DNA from 3 places in the Pseudarthrobacter sp. alpha12b genome. Region 2 is predicted to be linked to each of the others. Evidence: riboswitches for the same ligand, from Rfam matches in the RefSeq annotation. Region 2 holds a riboswitch; each other region holds the start of a gene.
What was found. A riboswitch is a leader RNA that binds a small molecule or an ion and turns the genes downstream of it on or off. The one in region 2 is predicted to bind S-adenosylmethionine.

Region 1: it holds a riboswitch for S-adenosylmethionine, as region 2 does, so the genes downstream of both, ACTAQI_RS08755 (aminotransferase class V-fold PLP-dependent enzyme) here and metX (homoserine O-acetyltransferase MetX) in region 2, are expected to answer to the same signal.
Region 3: it holds a riboswitch for S-adenosylmethionine, as region 2 does, so the genes downstream of both, ACTAQI_RS14930 (DUF1737 domain-containing protein) here and metX (homoserine O-acetyltransferase MetX) in region 2, are expected to answer to the same signal.

What each region holds. Positions count from the first base shown of each region.
Region 1 covers NZ_CP196746.1:1,917,354-1,922,497, forward strand. The annotation lists gene aroA (3-phosphoshikimate 1-carboxyvinyltransferase) at 1-610, shown strand, start outside; gene rsgA (ribosome small subunit-dependent GTPase A) at 594-1,709, shown strand; gene hisN (histidinol-phosphatase) at 1,754-2,566, shown strand; SAM riboswitch class IV at 2,719-2,832, shown strand; gene ACTAQI_RS08755 (aminotransferase class V-fold PLP-dependent enzyme) at 2,869-4,302, shown strand; gene ACTAQI_RS08760 (class I SAM-dependent methyltransferase) at 4,424-5,144, shown strand, end outside.
Region 2 covers NZ_CP196746.1:466,013-471,156, forward strand. The annotation lists gene ACTAQI_RS02000 (VOC family protein) at 101-739, opposite strand; SAM riboswitch class IV at 901-1,015, shown strand; gene ACTAQI_RS02005 (bifunctional o-acetylhomoserine/o-acetylserine sulfhydrylase) at 1,059-2,381, shown strand; SAM riboswitch class IV at 2,484-2,599, shown strand; gene metX (homoserine O-acetyltransferase MetX) at 2,612-3,727, shown strand; gene ACTAQI_RS02015 (MFS transporter) at 3,937-5,144, shown strand, end outside.
Region 3 covers NZ_CP196746.1:3,221,528-3,226,671, reverse strand. The annotation lists gene ACTAQI_RS14945 (glutamate--cysteine ligase 2) at 1-279, shown strand, start outside; gene ACTAQI_RS14940 (O-succinylhomoserine sulfhydrylase) at 296-1,504, opposite strand; gene ACTAQI_RS14935 (rhodanese-like domain-containing protein) at 1,505-1,915, opposite strand; gene ACTAQI_RS14930 (DUF1737 domain-containing protein) at 1,912-2,187, opposite strand; SAM riboswitch class IV at 2,201-2,316, opposite strand; gene opgC (OpgC domain-containing protein) at 2,483-4,951, shown strand; gene ACTAQI_RS14920 (hypothetical protein) at 5,079-5,144, opposite strand, start outside.

The DNA of each region.
Region 1 (5,144 bases), 1.5 Mb from region 2:
CGAACAGGACCTGTCCAACGCCGGGCCCTTCCTTGCGGCGGCCCTTGCCTCGCGTGGGACGGTCCGCATCCCCAACTGGCCGGCGGAAACCCAGCAGGTGGGAGACCTGTGGCGCGGGATCCTCACCAGCATGGGCGCCACGGTGACCCTTGCTGACGGCGTCCTGTCCGTCACCGGCGGCCCGGAGATCAAGGGAGGTGACTTCGCCGACACCAGTGAACTGGCTCCGACGGTGGCAGCCCTGTGCGCCCTTGCCACGGGACCTTCCCGGCTCAGCGGGATCGCCCACCTGCGGGGGCATGAGACGGACCGGCTCGCGGCCCTGGTGGCGGAGATCAACCGGCTCGGCGGCGACGCCGAGGAAACCAGCGACGGCCTGGTGATCCGGCCCGCCCCGCTGCACGCCGGCGTCGTGCACAGCTACGCGGACCACCGCATGGCCACGGCGGGCGCCATCCTGGGACTCGCGGTGGAGGGCGTCCAGGTGGAGGACATCGCCACCACCGCCAAGACCATGCCGGACTTCCCCCAACTGTGGGCCGGCATGCTGGCCCAGGAAGCGGGGTCCGCAGCCGGACCGGAAGGGCGCGGCAGTGGCGCGGAGCACTGATTCCTGGGACGAATCGGACGTTCGCATCCGCCCCAGCAAGAAGGGTTCCCGGCCGCGCACCAAGGACCGGCCCAGCCACGACGACGCCGTAACCGGACGGATCATCACTGTGGACCGCGGCCGGTATACGGCGGTGGTGGGCGAGGACTCGGACAACGAGCGTGTCGTCATCGCAGCGCGCGCCCGGGAACTCCGCCGCTCGCCCGTGGTTGCCGGCGATTTCGTGTCACTGGTGGGGGACGTGTCCGGCGCACCGGACACGCTGGCCCGGCTGGTGAAGATCCAGGACCGCCACACCCTCCTGCGACGCAGCGCCGACGACACGGACCCCATTGAGCGCGCGGTGGTGGCCAACGCGGACCAACTGGTAATCGTGGTGGCGGCGGCCAACCCAGAGCCCCGCACGGGATTCATCGACCGTGCGCTGGTGGCCGCCTACGACGCCGGGATCGAGCCCATCCTGCTGGTCACCAAGGCAGACGTCAAGGACCCCGCAGAGTTGCTGTCCAACTACACCCACCTGGACTTCCCGGTCATCATCAGCAAGACCGCGGACGCACAGGCCTCGGGGATCGACGCAAGGTCCGATGACGGTCTCTCGGCGCGGCTGGACAGCGCGGCCGTGGCGGCCCTCCGTGACCACCTCGACAGCAAGGTCACCGTGATGCTCGGGCACTCCGGTGTTGGAAAGTCCACTATGGTGAACGCGCTGACCGGAGCCGAGCGGGCCACCGGCGGAGTGAACGCCGTGACCGGACGCGGCCGCCACACGTCGTCGTCGGCCCTGGCCCTGCGGCTGGCGGACGCGCCGCCCGGCAGCTGGATCATCGATACCCCGGGTATCCGTTCCTTTGGGCTGGCACACGTGGACCCGGACCGGATCCTGCGCTCCTTCCCGGACCTCTCTCCCGGCATCGAAAACTGTGAACGGGGCTGCAAGCACACTGCAACGGCAGTGGACTGCGGCCTCGATGACTGGGTGGGAGGCGGACACGCAGGTCCCACCGGGCCGGCACGGCTGGCCTCCCTGCGGCGCCTGCTCGGTACCGACCCGCGGATGGAAGCGCAGGAAACCAAGGAGCTCGGGAGCATCAACTGACGCGTTCTCCCGGCAGAACCGTCCGCAGACGGTAGTTTGGAACCATGATCCAACCCGCTTCGAGCTACAACGATGACCTGCGCCTGGCCCATGTCCTGGCCGACTCCGTGGATGACCAGACCATGAGCCGCTTCAAGGCCCTGGACCTGCACGTTGAGACCAAGCCGGACCTGACGCCCGTCACCGACGCGGACAAGGCTGCCGAGGAAGCCATCCGCGGCCAGCTCTCCCGTTCCCGGCCCCGCGACGCCGTCCTGGGCGAGGAATTCGGCAGCACCGGCCATGGTTCGCGGCGCTGGATCATCGATCCCATCGACGGGACCAAGAACTTTGTCCGCGGCGTTCCGGTATGGGCCACGCTGATCGCTCTGGTCGATGAAGGCGAGCCGGTGGTAGGCGTGGTAAGCGCGCCGGCCCTCGGCAAGCGCTGGTGGGCGGCAAAGGGGATGGGCGCGTACATGGGCAGGTCCCTGGCAGCGGCCACCCGGCTCCGGGTCTCCAACGTCTCCAGCCTTTCCGATGCCTCCCTCTCCTACTCCAGCCTGGGCGGTTGGAAGGAACGCGGAAACCTTGACGAGTTCCTCGGGCTCACCGAAGACGTCTGGCGGACCCGGGCCTACGGGGATTTCTGGTCCTACTGCATGGTGGCCGAGGGCTCCGTGGACATTGCCTGCGAACCGGAGCTGAACCTCTACGACATGGCTGCCCTGGTGCCGATCGTTGTGGAGGCAGGCGGCCGCTTCACATCCCTTGAGGGCGAGGACGGACCGTTCGGCGGGAACGCGCTGGCCACCAACTCCATCCTGCACTCCGAAGTGCTGCACCGCCTCAACCCATACTTGGACGATTTGCTCTAACTGCCGCCGTCTTCCCGCTAAAACGAATATTGCGACGCCGGATACCTCCAGAAGGGGGTGTCCGGCGTCGTTTATTCGGCCCCACGTAACAAAGCCCTTAACAATCGCCGCGGCTTCAATCCTGGCCGCCCCATGTCCTACGCTTTTATGCAGGTCACGAGTGCCAGCGCAAAACCCCGGTTTGCTGGCCGGCAACCCTCCATTCGCGGCGGGGTGCCCCGGGTGACGACCAGGCCGGTCCGGAGTGGATGCGGCAAGCGCGGATTCCCCATGCCGGAGTCCTCTATTCAAGTGAGGTCTCTGTGACAACTGCCACCGTCTCCCCCCAGCCCGCCATCGCCGAAGCCGGCATCGACGACGGACGGCTTGCCGACGAACGCCGTGCCGTTGCCGGCCGCCCCCTTGCTGCCGTCACCGGCGCCGAAATCCAGGCGCCCCTGATTTCCGGCGGGCACGTGCGGTACGCCAACCTCGATTACGGCGCCTCCGCCCCGGCGCTGTCCGTGGTGTCCGCCTACCTGAATGAGATCCTGCCCTACTACGCGAGCGTCCACCGCGGAGCGGGCTATGCCTCCCAGATCAGCACCTCCGTATACGAGAATGCGCGCAGCATCGTCAGGGATTTCGTGGGCGGCCGCCCGGATGATTCGGTCATCTTCACCCGCAACACGACGGATTCGCTGAACCTGCTGGCGGGCTGCCTTCCGGTCACCGGGGGCCGCCCTGACGGTGACGTCCTCTACCTGGACATCGAGCACCACGCCAACCTGCTGCCATGGCAGGGCGTTCCGCACCGCAGCATCGTGGCCGCAGACACGGTCGCGGGCACCCTTGACGCCGTCCGTGCCGAACTGGAGCAGGGCGGGGTCAGCCTGCTGGCGGTGACCGGCGCTTCGAATGTCACCGGCGAGATCCTTCCCATCCGGGCCCTGGCCGCGATCGCCCACCAGCACGGCGCACGGATCGTGGTGGACGCAGCCCAGCTCGCGCCGCACCGCCGGGTGGACATCAGCGCGGACGACGTCGACTACCTCGCCTTTTCCGGCCACAAGCTGTACGCCCCGTTCGGCGCGGGCGTCCTGGTGGGACGGCCTGACTGGCTGGACGCCGGCGTCCCGCACCTCGCCGGTGGCGGCGCCGTCAAGGAAGCAAGGCTCGACGGCGTCAGCTGGGCCACGGGGCCGGCCCGCCATGAGGGGGGCTCGCCGAATGTCCTCGGCGCTGCCACCCTGGCCCGTGCGACCCAGGTGATCGCAGTACTCGACCAGGACCGGTGGCATGCCCACGAATCCGCCATCCGCTCCTTCCTGGTGGCGGGCCTGCAGGACATCGAAGGGGTCACCGTCCACCAGATCTTCAAGGACACCAACCCGGAAACTGACACCATCGGCGTGGTCAACTTTTCCGTGGAAGGCTACGACGCTGGACTGGTGGCAGCCTATCTCTCCGCAGAGCACGGGGTGGGCCTGCGCGACGGCCGCTTCTGCGCCCATCCCCTGCTGAAGCGCCTGGGCCTGCCGTCGGGCTCCCTCCGGGCAAGCTTCGGCGTGGGCTCACGGCTGGAGGACGCCGAACGCCTCCTCGCCGGCATCAGGGCCCTGCGCAGCAACGGACTCGGATGGGACTACGTGGTGGATGCGGGCCGCTGGGTGCCCGCCAACGATTTCCGCACCTACCCGCACTGGGCCCCCAACACCCCGGGAACCGCCGGCGCAGCCCCCTGCATCGACGACTAAGGCAGGGGCAGTTCCCCGGCCCGGCCGCGGCGCCCCCGGATTGCCGTCCTGCCAACTCCGGTGACCGCACATGCGGTATCTTCGAGGGGAGATCACCGGCAGGACAAGAAGGAGGCCACGCGTGGTTCGGGGTGGCCCCAGGCTTGATCACTTGCGGCGCAGGGAGCTCGGGCAGAGCTTCCAGGACGGCGGCCGGCACTACCAGCGTGTCCGGCCCGGCTATCCTCCGGAATCGGCCCGGTGGCTGGTGCCCGCAGGGGCCCATGACGCCTTGGACGTCGGCGCGGGTACCGGAAAGTTCACGGCGTTGCTGCTGGCCATGGGACTGGATGTCACCGCAATCGACCCCTCCGCGGACATGCTCGCCCAGCTGAAGGCGCACTGCCCCGCTGCCACGGCTGTGCCGGGGACTGCCGAGGCGACAGGCCTGCCTGACGCCGGATTCGACGTCGTCACCGTTGCCCAGGCGTGGCACTGGTGCGATCCCCGGGCGGCAAGCACGGAATTGGCGCGCGTCCTGCGCCCGCACGGAACGCTGGGCCTGGTCTGGAACCAGCTGGACACCTCCGTGCCCTGGGTGCACCGGCTCTCCCGGATCATGCATGCGGGCGACGTGTACCGGCCTGGCCACAAGCCCGTCGTCGGACCCGAATTCCACGGACTCGAAGGGCACGTCACCCGCTGGCAGGACAGGCTGACCACCGGGGACTTGATGGAGCTCACCAAGTCGCGCAGCTACTACCTGCGGGCCGGTGAGGCGACGCGGGCCAAAGTCCTGACCAACCTGGACTGGTACCTCCACGAACACCTGGCCTACGCCCCGGACCAGGAACTTGACCTCC
Region 2 (5,144 bases):
AGTGACGCCGTTGTCACCACCTGATGGCGGCCGAAGCAGATCCGGGCATTGGCCCGGCAAACCCACCTCCCGCGAGTGCCGGGAAAGAGGGATTGGAGCGTCAGAGAGTGACGGCTCCGTTGGCGGTCTCGAAGGTGACCGACAGGATGCCCGGTGTGCCGTGCGGTGCGACCCACTCCACTGCAACGTCCTCAAGCGGCTTCTCCACCGGCTCACCCAGCCACTCGGTCACCCGCGAGGCGGAGCCGGCGATGGTCAGGCAGCTCATCTTGAGGTTGCTCTCGTACGCGTTGGACGGGTGGAGCGACGGGTCCCCCTCCCACTTGAGCATGTACGGCACCTGGGGATCGGCGATGAGGCCCAGGATGCCAATCTGCTTCCAGACCAGCTCACGGCCGTCCGGGAACTTGCGGTTGCCGTTCACGGCGGCGCGGCCCAGGCGTTCCTCGAAGGGGGCGAGGTCGTCCACTTCGACGCACCAGCCCATCCATCCGCCACCGGCAGCGGAACGGGCACGCACTGCCTGACCGAACGGTGCCTTGTCGGATGCCGGGTGGTCCAGGACCTCAACGACTTCCAGGTACTTATGACCGGCGAGCGGGATGATCATATTCCGGGTTCCGAACCGGGGGTGTACGCCACCCTTCACTGCCTCAACGCCGAGGGCAGTTGCAATACGGTCGGTAGTGGCCGCGAGGCCATCGTGTTCACAGGCGTAAGAGACGTGATCCATGCGCATGCGAACATCTTGGCACTTTGTGATCGGGCTCTCAGCTAAGGCTAGCCTTACTAGCATTTTGACTGCCGGCTGCCCTGGTCCCAGCGCGCGCGGAGCCGCAGGAAGACCTTGTTCGTCACAATCCTGTTCACGGCAACCACCGGCTTCCTAGACTGGGCGCAGGTCATGAGTGCCAGCGCCAAGCCCCGGCTCGCTGGCCGGCAACCCTCCATCCGCGGTGGGGTGCCCCGGGTGAAGACCTGGCTCTCCGGCAACAGCCGGGAGCAAGCGCGGCCCGTAAGGCTCCGAGCATGCCGGGCCCATGTCAAAGGAGATTTGGATGTCCCACGGATGGTCCTTCGAAACCCGCCAGATCCATGCCGGCCAGGCGGTGGACAGTGCCACAGGGGCGCGTGCCCTGCCCATCTACCAGACCACGTCATTTGTGTTCCCGAGTGCCGAAAGCGCCGCCAACCGCTTCGCCCTGGCCGAACTTGCGCCCATCTACACCCGCATCGGCAACCCCACACAGGATGCCGTCGAACAGCGGATTGCCAGCCTCGAAGGAGGCCTGGCCGCGTTGCTGCTCAGCTCCGGGCAGGCCGCCGAGACCTTCGCGGTCCTGAACATTGCGGAGGCGGGCGACCATATCGTGGCCAGCCCCAGCCTCTACGGCGGCACCTACAACCTGTTTGCCCACACCCTGAAGAAGTTCGGTATCTCGGTCACCTTCGTGGCAGACCCGGACAACCTGGACCAGTGGCGCGATGCCGTCCAGCCCAACACCAAGCTCTTCTTCGGTGAAGTCGTTTCCAACCCGCGCCAGGATGTCCTGGACATCGAAGGCATCTCGCAGGTGGCCCATCAGGCCGGAGTGCCGCTGATCGTGGACAACACCCTGTCCACCCCCTACCTGATCCGCCCCTTGGAGTGGGGAGCGGACATCGTGATCCACTCAGCCACCAAATACCTGGGCGGCCACGGCACGGCCATCGCCGGCGTCATTGTCGATTCCGGCAAGTTCGATTTCAGCAAGGACCCCGCGCGGTTCCCCGGCTTCAACACCCCGGACCCCACCTACAACGGCCTGGTCTACGCCCGCGACCTGGGGGAGGGTGGCGCTCTCGGGGCCAACCTGTCCTACATCCTCAAGGCCCGCGTGCAGCTGCTCCGCGACCTGGGCTCGGCGGTGTCGCCCTTTAACGCCTTCCTGATTTCCCAGGGCCTGGAGACGTTGAGCCTGCGGGTGGAGCGGCACGTGGCGAACGCCACGGAGGTGGCGCGCTGGCTGGAGGCAAGGGACGACGTCGAATCCGTCGCCTACGCCGGGCTGCCGTCCAGCCCCTGGTACGGGCGTGGCCGCAAGTACGGGCCCAAGGGGACAGGCGCCGTCGTCGCCTTCAACCTTGCCGGCGGGGCTGAAGCGGGCAAGCGCTTCGTCGACGCCCTGGAGCTGCACTCCCATGTGGCCAACATCGGTGACGTCCGCTCGTTGGTCATCCACCCGGCGTCGACCACGCACAGCCAGCTCTCGCCGGAGCAGCAGGTCGTCGCCGGGGTGCATCCGGGACTGGTCCGGCTGTCCGTGGGCCTGGAGCATATCGATGACATCCTGGCCGACCTGGAAGCAGGCTTCCGCGCAGCCAAGGGCGCTGAAGCCTGACGTCAGAGCCGGGGCTGCAGCACGTGCCGCAGGCAAGCCGGGAAAGTCACAACCGGTCATACTCTTGGCCTGGAGTGGGGGGTGTTTCGTACACTCGAACCAGGTCATGAGTGCCAGTGACAGCCCCGGCTTGCTGGCCGGCAACCCTCCATCCGCGGTGGGGTGCCCCGGGTGAAGACCTGGCCTGCCGGTCAAATGACGGCAGGCAAGCGCGTAGAAGAGGTCTTGCCATGACGGTTACCGTCGCCCGAACCACCATCCCTGAACACGGAATCGTCCGCTACGCCTCCATCGGGGGACTGGAACTTGAAGCCGGCGGCTACCTGCCGGACGTCACCCTGGCCTACGAAACCTGGGGGACGCTCAACGCGGACGCCAGCAACGCCATCCTGGTCGAGCACGCACTGACCGGCAGCACCCACGTGACCCGCGGCGACACCGACGAAGAAGGCTGGTGGGAGCAGCTGGCCGGCCCCGGCGCCCCCGTGGATACAAACCGTTTCTTCGTGGTGTCCGTCAATATCGTGGGCGGCTGCTATGGGTCCACCGGCCCCTCCTCACCGGCCCCGGATGGAGCGCCGTGGGGCTCGAGGTTCCCCCTGGTCACGCTGCGCGACAGCACCGCTGCGGAGGCCCGGCTGGCAGACCAGCTGGGCATCAAGAGCTGGTTCGCAGTCCTTGGGGGATCCATGGGCGGCGCCCGGGCCCTGGAATGGGCCGTGATGTACCCCGAGAGGGTGCAGCGCTGCGCCGTGATCTCGGTGGGGGCCGCCAGCACGGCCGAACAGATTGCCTTCGCGCAGGCCCAGACATTGGCCATCCGGCAGGACCCGAACTTCAACGGCGGCGACTACTACGGCGGTCCAAGCCCGGAAGAGGGGCTCGCGCTCGCCCGGCGCATCGCCCACATCACCTACCGGTCCGCCGCGGAACTGGAAGGCCGCTTCGGCCGCTCACCGCAGGCGCCCGAGTCGCCCCTTCAGGGGGAAGTTCTTGCCTCCCGGGGCCGCTACCAGGTGGAAAGCTACCTGGACCATCAGGGCAACAAGCTCGTGAAGCGCTTCGACGCCAACAGCTATATCGCCCTGACCGAGGCGCTGATGAGCCACGATGTCTGCCGGGGACGGGGCTCCCTTGCCGAAGCATTGGCCAAGTCCACGGCACGGTTCTTTGTGGCCGCCGTCGACTCCGACCGGCTGTACTTCCCGTCGCAGTCCCATGAGCTGGCCCAAGCGCTGCCCGGCGACGTGGATGTCCACCTCATCCAGGCGCCAATCGGCCATGACGGGTTCCTGACGGAGATTGGGCAGCTGGGCGGCCAATTGCGCAGCACCTTCCTGGCCTAGCGGGGCACGCCCCGGGGCGTCGAGCCACGTCCAGCGCAGGAAGAAACAGCTGCATGTGCATTCCTGCAGATGCGTTCTGCACTAATCGGCGTTGAGGTTGCACCGCCAGCAGACCATACTCAATCGAATCCGGCTTTCGTGGTGTGCATCACACCCGTCTGCCATCGACTGGTCCCCGTGGTGTCGACGACGATGCCGAAGGAGTTCGCATGAGTACGGAAAGCTCCGCCGCAAGGCGTACAGAGGAAACCGACGTCAAGGCCTCAGGCCTGAAGAAGGTGGTTACGGCGTCCATGGCCGGAACCGTCGTGGAATGGTACGAGTTCTTCCTCTACGCGTCGGCTGCCACCCTGGTGTTCGGAAAGGCCTTCTTCCCCAACGCCGGCACCGAACTGGACGGCATCATCGCCGCCTTCCTCACCTATGCCGTCGGCTTCGTTGCACGCCCCATCGGCGGCATCGTCTTTGGCCACTTCGGCGACAAGTTCGGCCGGAAGAAGCTGCTGCAGCTGAGCATCATCCTGGTGGGGGTCTCCACCTTCCTCATGGGCTGCCTGCCCACATTCGCGCAGATCGGCTACTGGGCGCCCACGCTGCTGGTGGTCCTCCGGTTTGCCCAGGGCTTCGCGGTGGGCGGGGAGTGGGGCGGCGCGGTCCTCCTCGTGGCGGAGCACAGCCCCAGCAAGTCCCGTGGCTTCTGGGCCAGCTGGCCGCAATCGGCCGTGCCGTTGGGCAACCTCCTGGCCACGGCCGTGCTGTTCGTCCTGTCCTCCACGCTGACCCAGGACGCGTTCCTGGGCTGGGGCTGGCGCGTGGCGTTCTGGCTCTCAGCCGTCATCGTCCTGATCGGTTACTACATCCGCACCAAGGTCAACGACGCCCCCATTTTCCTGGAGGCCCGCAAGGAGGTGGCGGAGGGCCACAAGGGCTATGGCGTGGCTGAAGTGTTCCGGCGCTACCCGCGCGGCGTCTTCACCGCCATGGGCCTGCGTTTCGCTGAGAACATCCTCTACTACCTTGTAGTGACGTTCTCCATCACCTACCTGAAGACTGTGGTGCAGGCCGATACCACCCGCATCCTCCTGCTGCTGCTCCTCGCCCACGCCGTCCACTTCGCCGTCGTGCCCATGGTTGGCAAGCTGTCGGACCGCTTCGGCCGCAAACCCGTCTACATGGCCGGAGCCATCATGGGCGCCACCTGGGGTTTCTTCGCCTTCCCCATGATGGACACAAAGAGCGACTTCATCATCCTGGCCGCCATCATGATCGGCCTGGTGTTCCACGCCTTCATGTACGCCGGGCAGCCCGCCATCATGGCGGAAATGTTCCCCACCCGGATGCGCTATTCCGGGGTGTCCCTGGGCTACCAGGTGACGTCCATCGTGGCAGGCTCCCTGGCTCCGATCATCGCCGCGTC
Region 3 (5,144 bases), 1.9 Mb from region 2:
GCGGACGTGGTCCGTTCCCTGGTGGATTACCTGGCCCCCGTCCTCGCCGAACAAGGCGAGCTGGCGCTGGCCCGGCAGGGAGTGGAGGACATCATCGCCAGGGGACCAGGGGCCGCTGAACAGCGCCGTGCCCGCGACAAGGCATTGGCGGGACCACCACCTGAGGACATGGGGTTCGGTGCGGTGGTCCGCCAGGCCGTGTACGTGACGATGCGCGGCGGCCTGGACCTTTCGGACGTGGAGGCCACCCCGGAGCTGCTGCGGGTCCGCCAGAGTTGACTGTGTGCGTCGGCCGCTAGATCTGCTTCAGTGCCTGTTCCAGGTCGCGGATAAGGTCATCGGGGTCCTCGAGTCCCACGGAGAGCCGGACCACGCCGTCACTCAGGCCGATGGCGGCACGCCCTTCCGGCCCCATGGCGCGGTGCGTGGTGGTGGCGGGGTGGGTGATCAGGGACTTTGCATCACCAAGGTTGTTGGAGATATCGATGATCCGCAGCCCGTCGAGCAGCGCGAAAGCCGCTTCCTTGCCGGAGCGCCCGCCGGAAGAAGCGAGCTCGAAGGTAAGGACCGTGCCGCCGGCACTCATCTGCTTCGCCGCCAGCGCGTACTGCGGATGCGACTTCAGCAACGGATACTTCACCCAACTCACGGCCGGCTGTTCCTCCAGCCATTCGGCGAGCCGCAGGGCGGTGGCAGACGAGTGGTTGACGCGCAGGCCCATGGTTTCCAGGCCCTTGGTGAGGACCCAGGCGTTGAAAGCGGAAAGTGCAGGGCCGGTGTGGCGCATCAGCTGCTTCACCGGGCCGTCGATGAACTCCTTGGTGCCCAGGATGGCGCCGCCCATCACCCGGCCCTGGCCATCGATGTGCTTAGTGCCGGAGTAGACGATGACGTCAGCGCCCAGGTCGCCGCAGCGCTGCAGCAGGGGAGTGGCAAAGACGTTGTCCGCCACCACGGTGGCCCCGGCCGCATGCGCCAGTTCGCTGACCGCGGCGATGTCCACGATCTCCTGCATGGGGTTGGACGGCGACTCGAAGAAGACGGCGGTGGTGGGCTTGGAGAGGGCTTCGCGCCATTGGTCCAGGTCGGGGCCGTCCACGAAGACCGTCTCCACACCCCACCGGGGCAGGATTTCGTTCAGGATTACAAAGCACGAACCGAACAGCGAGCGGGCAGCCACCACGCGGTCGCCGGCAGCCAGCAGGGCACCCAGCGCGGTGAACACCGCGGACATGCCCGACGCCGTCGCAAAGCACGCTTCGGTGCCTTCCAGCAGCCTGAGCCGCTCCTGGAAGGTGGCCACGGACGGGTTGCCGTAACGGGAGTAGACGAAGCGCTCGTCCTCGCCGGTGAAGGCGCGTTCGGCTGCCGCGGCGGATTCGTAGACGAAGCCGGAGTTCAGGAAGATGGCCTCGGACGTTTCCTGGAAGTTGGTGCGGTCCAGGCCGCCGCGGACGGCCTGGGTGTCGGGGTTCCAGCCTTGGGCGTCTGGGTTGAAGGTCACTTAGTTCTTTCCGAGGTTGGTGGGGAGGCCGCGGTTCTTCCAGCCATTCACGGTCCGCTCGCCATAGCGGTCGGGGTCGCCTTCGAAGCCCTCCAGGACGCTGTAGGCGGTGAATCCGGCCTGGGTGGCTGCAGTTGCCGCGGCGATGGAACGCTTGCCGGAGCGGCAGAGGAATACCACTTCCGCGCCGGGGTCCTCCGGTGCCTGCTGCGACAGGTCCTTGATGAAGTCCGGGTTGGGGATGCCGCCCGGGAAGGTCCACTGGATGAACAGGGGATCGTTGTCCGTGGCTTTCGTATCCGGAATCCCGATGTGGGCCCATTCGCCCTCGGTGCGGACGTCCACCAGGATGGCGCCCCGCTCCAGCTTTGCCCATGCTTCCTGGGGCGTGAGGTCTCCCGCGTAGCTCATGCGTGGCCCTCGCCGTCGAACTCGCCCTCAAATTCGGCGTCCAGCTGGTCCACCGCGGTGGCCACAGCGGCGTCCGCCGAGGCGATCGCAGCCGGGAGGACAATTGCCTGCGCCACAATGACGCGGGTGCCGTTGAAGGTGGCCGCCGGGCTGCCGTGCAGCACGTATCCTTCCGCCAGGGCAGCGGAGATCCGCTCGCAGAATGCGCGGTCGTCCGGGCCGGTGATCAGGCGGTAGGACAATTTTTCGTCAGGGGCAGGTGCGTCGGACACGACGGATCTCCTTCTTTCACGCTTGCAGCTCGAATCGGTCGATATGCCGAGTATTCACCTGAGGCACCCCGCCGCGAAAGGGAGGGTTGCCGACCGGCAAGTCAGGGCTTGGCACCGGTACTCATTACTCCCCAAAAACGTAACATCTGCCGCGCCGAGCCGCACCGCCGCCGTCGTCATGTTCCGTAATTGAGCTGCCGGCAACACGCCACGGGTGATGCCGCGGGCCGATAAAGTTCATACCGGGGCGCCGCCCCGTCGCCAGAGCAAAGAGCACCGGGGGGTCCTTGTCAGCATGCGGGCACACACATCGCAGCACCACGCCGTAACCCGCAGGAGCCGTCGGCGTTCCGTCGCCGCCTTTTTGGCAGCGGCCCTCGTTGGCCTCCTGGTTCTGGCGGCCCCGGCGGGGCCGGCTCATGCGGAGGACGCTGCGCCGGACAAGGGCAAGCCCTGGCTGGGGGCGGTGCTCGAGTGGGGGGAGGATACCGCTGCGGGCTTCAGTGACCGGCTCGGCGCCAGCCCGGCGGTCTTCGGCCACGACATCACCATTCCCTACCGCGATTCGGAGCGGAATGACATTGACGGGTTCCTGCAGCAGACTGCAGCGAAGGGCGCCCATGCCTTGCTGACGGTGAAGCCGTCGGTTCCCCTGGACCAGCTCGGGGCCCAGGAAGCGGAAGCGTTCGCAGCGCAGGTGCGCGACCTGACCACTGGGTTCAAGGGGCAGTTGCTGGTCCGGTTCGCCCCCGATATGAACGCCAGCTGGGTGCCCTGGGGCCAACAGCCGGCCACTTACCGGCAGGCCTTCCAGGCCGTGGCGGCAGCGTTCAAAAAGTACGACGGCGGCCGGGCCACCATGGTGTGGGCGCCGTACCTGGGCAAGGACTACCCCTTCGACCGGAACCGGAATGCGCCGCAGCCGGGAAGCGATGGGTTTTCCCTCCTGGATACGAATGGGGACGGGACCTGGAACGGAAGCGACAGCGCCTATGCCCCGTACTACCCCGGCGACGACGCCGTGGACTGGGTGGGGCTGACCGCCTATCACGACGACACTGCCGGCGGGGCCGCCGTCAACTCCCTCCCGGGAGCCGGCGAGCTCCAGGAGATGCTGACGGCCTCCGGCAGCGAAAACTTCTACGGCACCTACGCCGAGGCCCGCAAGAAGCCGTTCCTCCTCCAGACTGCGGCGTTCTACAGCCCAGCATCCGGTGGCGCGTCCGAGCTGGACATTAAGACGGGCTGGTGGGACCAGGTCGTGGCAACTGCCACGTCCCCGGGTTTCGCGGGAACGGCCGCCGTTGTGTGGGACGAGCGCACCAGCACCAGGGATACCGGCGTGGCCAGCATCAGTTGGCTGCTCACGGGAAGTCCGGATATCGCCAAGGCTGCGCTGGACAGGCTGAAGGCGTCGCCGCTGGTCACCGGCCCTGTCACCGATGTGGCCTCGGGAAGCACCTATGTCCGGGCCAACACCCTCTCCGGTGCGGCAGCCTGGACGGTTGCTGCCGCCATGGCCATCCTCCTGGTGGCCCTATGGCAGGTTCCCCGCCGGATCAACGCCGCCACATCCTGGAGTTACCAGGACCCCTCCAGCAGGGATTCGCGGGTCGACCTGCTCCGCGGGATGGCCATTGTCTTCGTCGTGGTCAACCACCTGGGTATGGCCTCCCTGTTCCAGCTGCTCACCCAGGAGGCGGTGGGCTTCGTGTCAGGCGCTGAACTGTTCGTCCTGTTCTCCGGCCTGGTGGTGGGCATGGTGTACGGGCCCAAGGCCAAGGAGGACTTCGGCCGGGTTGTGGACCTCACGTCCCGCCGGGCCGGGAAGCTCTACGTCACCTCACTGGCCGTGCTGATCGGCGTTTTCCTTCTGTCCCTGCTCCCGTTCTTCCACACCGAGGCCCTGACCACGTTCGTAGACCAGGGAACCGGCGGCGCCGGGCATACTGGTGCCGGCCGGACCTACGACCTCTATGCGGGCATGTCATCGCTGTTCCAGTTCCCCGTGCCGCCCCAGGTGCTGCCGGCCATCGTGCTGCTGCAGTTTGGGCCCTGGCAGTTCAACGTGATGGGTCTTTACGTGGTGCTGTTGCTGGTCAGCCCGCTGATCCTTGCGGCGCTCAACCGCGGCAAGGCCGTCTGGGTGTTGCTGGCAACGCTCGCCGTGTACGCAGTGGGGGCCGTGACCAGGTTCAGGCTCCTGCCGTCGCAGTTCGAGGACTCGTTCCCCTTGCTGGTGTGGCAGGTGCTGTTCGTGCTCGGGCTGGTTGTCGGTTACCACCGCCGCAGCATCGTCGCCTGGCTGTCGGCGCATACCTGGGTGGTGGCCGCCTGCACTGCGGCAGCGTTCGCGCTGGCATTCCTGTCCTGGGGCAATCCGTACCTTGCCAACAACTATGACGTCCGCCTGGCGCTTCTGCCGGACGCGGCCTACCGGGCCATGTATGACGCACTCTTCGGCCGCACGTACCTGGCGCCGGGCCGCCTCCTCAACGTCCTGGTCCTGGTGGTGGCCGCCTACGTGTTCCTCAGCGCCTACTGGAAACCGGTGCAGCGTGCCCTGGGCTGGTTCCTGATTCCGCTGGGGCGCGCCACGCTCTACGTGTTCATCATGCATGTGGTGTTGATCGCCGTCGTGGCCAACATTCCGGTGCTGCAGCAGCAGAGCATCCTCCTGAACACCGCGGCCTATGCCGTGGTCCTGGGGCTGCTGTGGGTGATGGTCCGCACCAGGTTCCTTTTCCGGATCATTCCCACCTAGCCGGGGCTGGAGGGCTTTCGTTTGCAGGCCGAAGAGGGCATGAAAAATGCTGCGGCACAAAAGAGCCACAGCATTTAATCATTTACCACTGGTTATCCGGTGGTTTCTCCGAAAATTGGGACGGGTCTCAGACCAGGCCCGGGTAACTGGTAAGGATGTAGTCGGCAGCGGCAGGGCCCTTCATGCGCAGCCC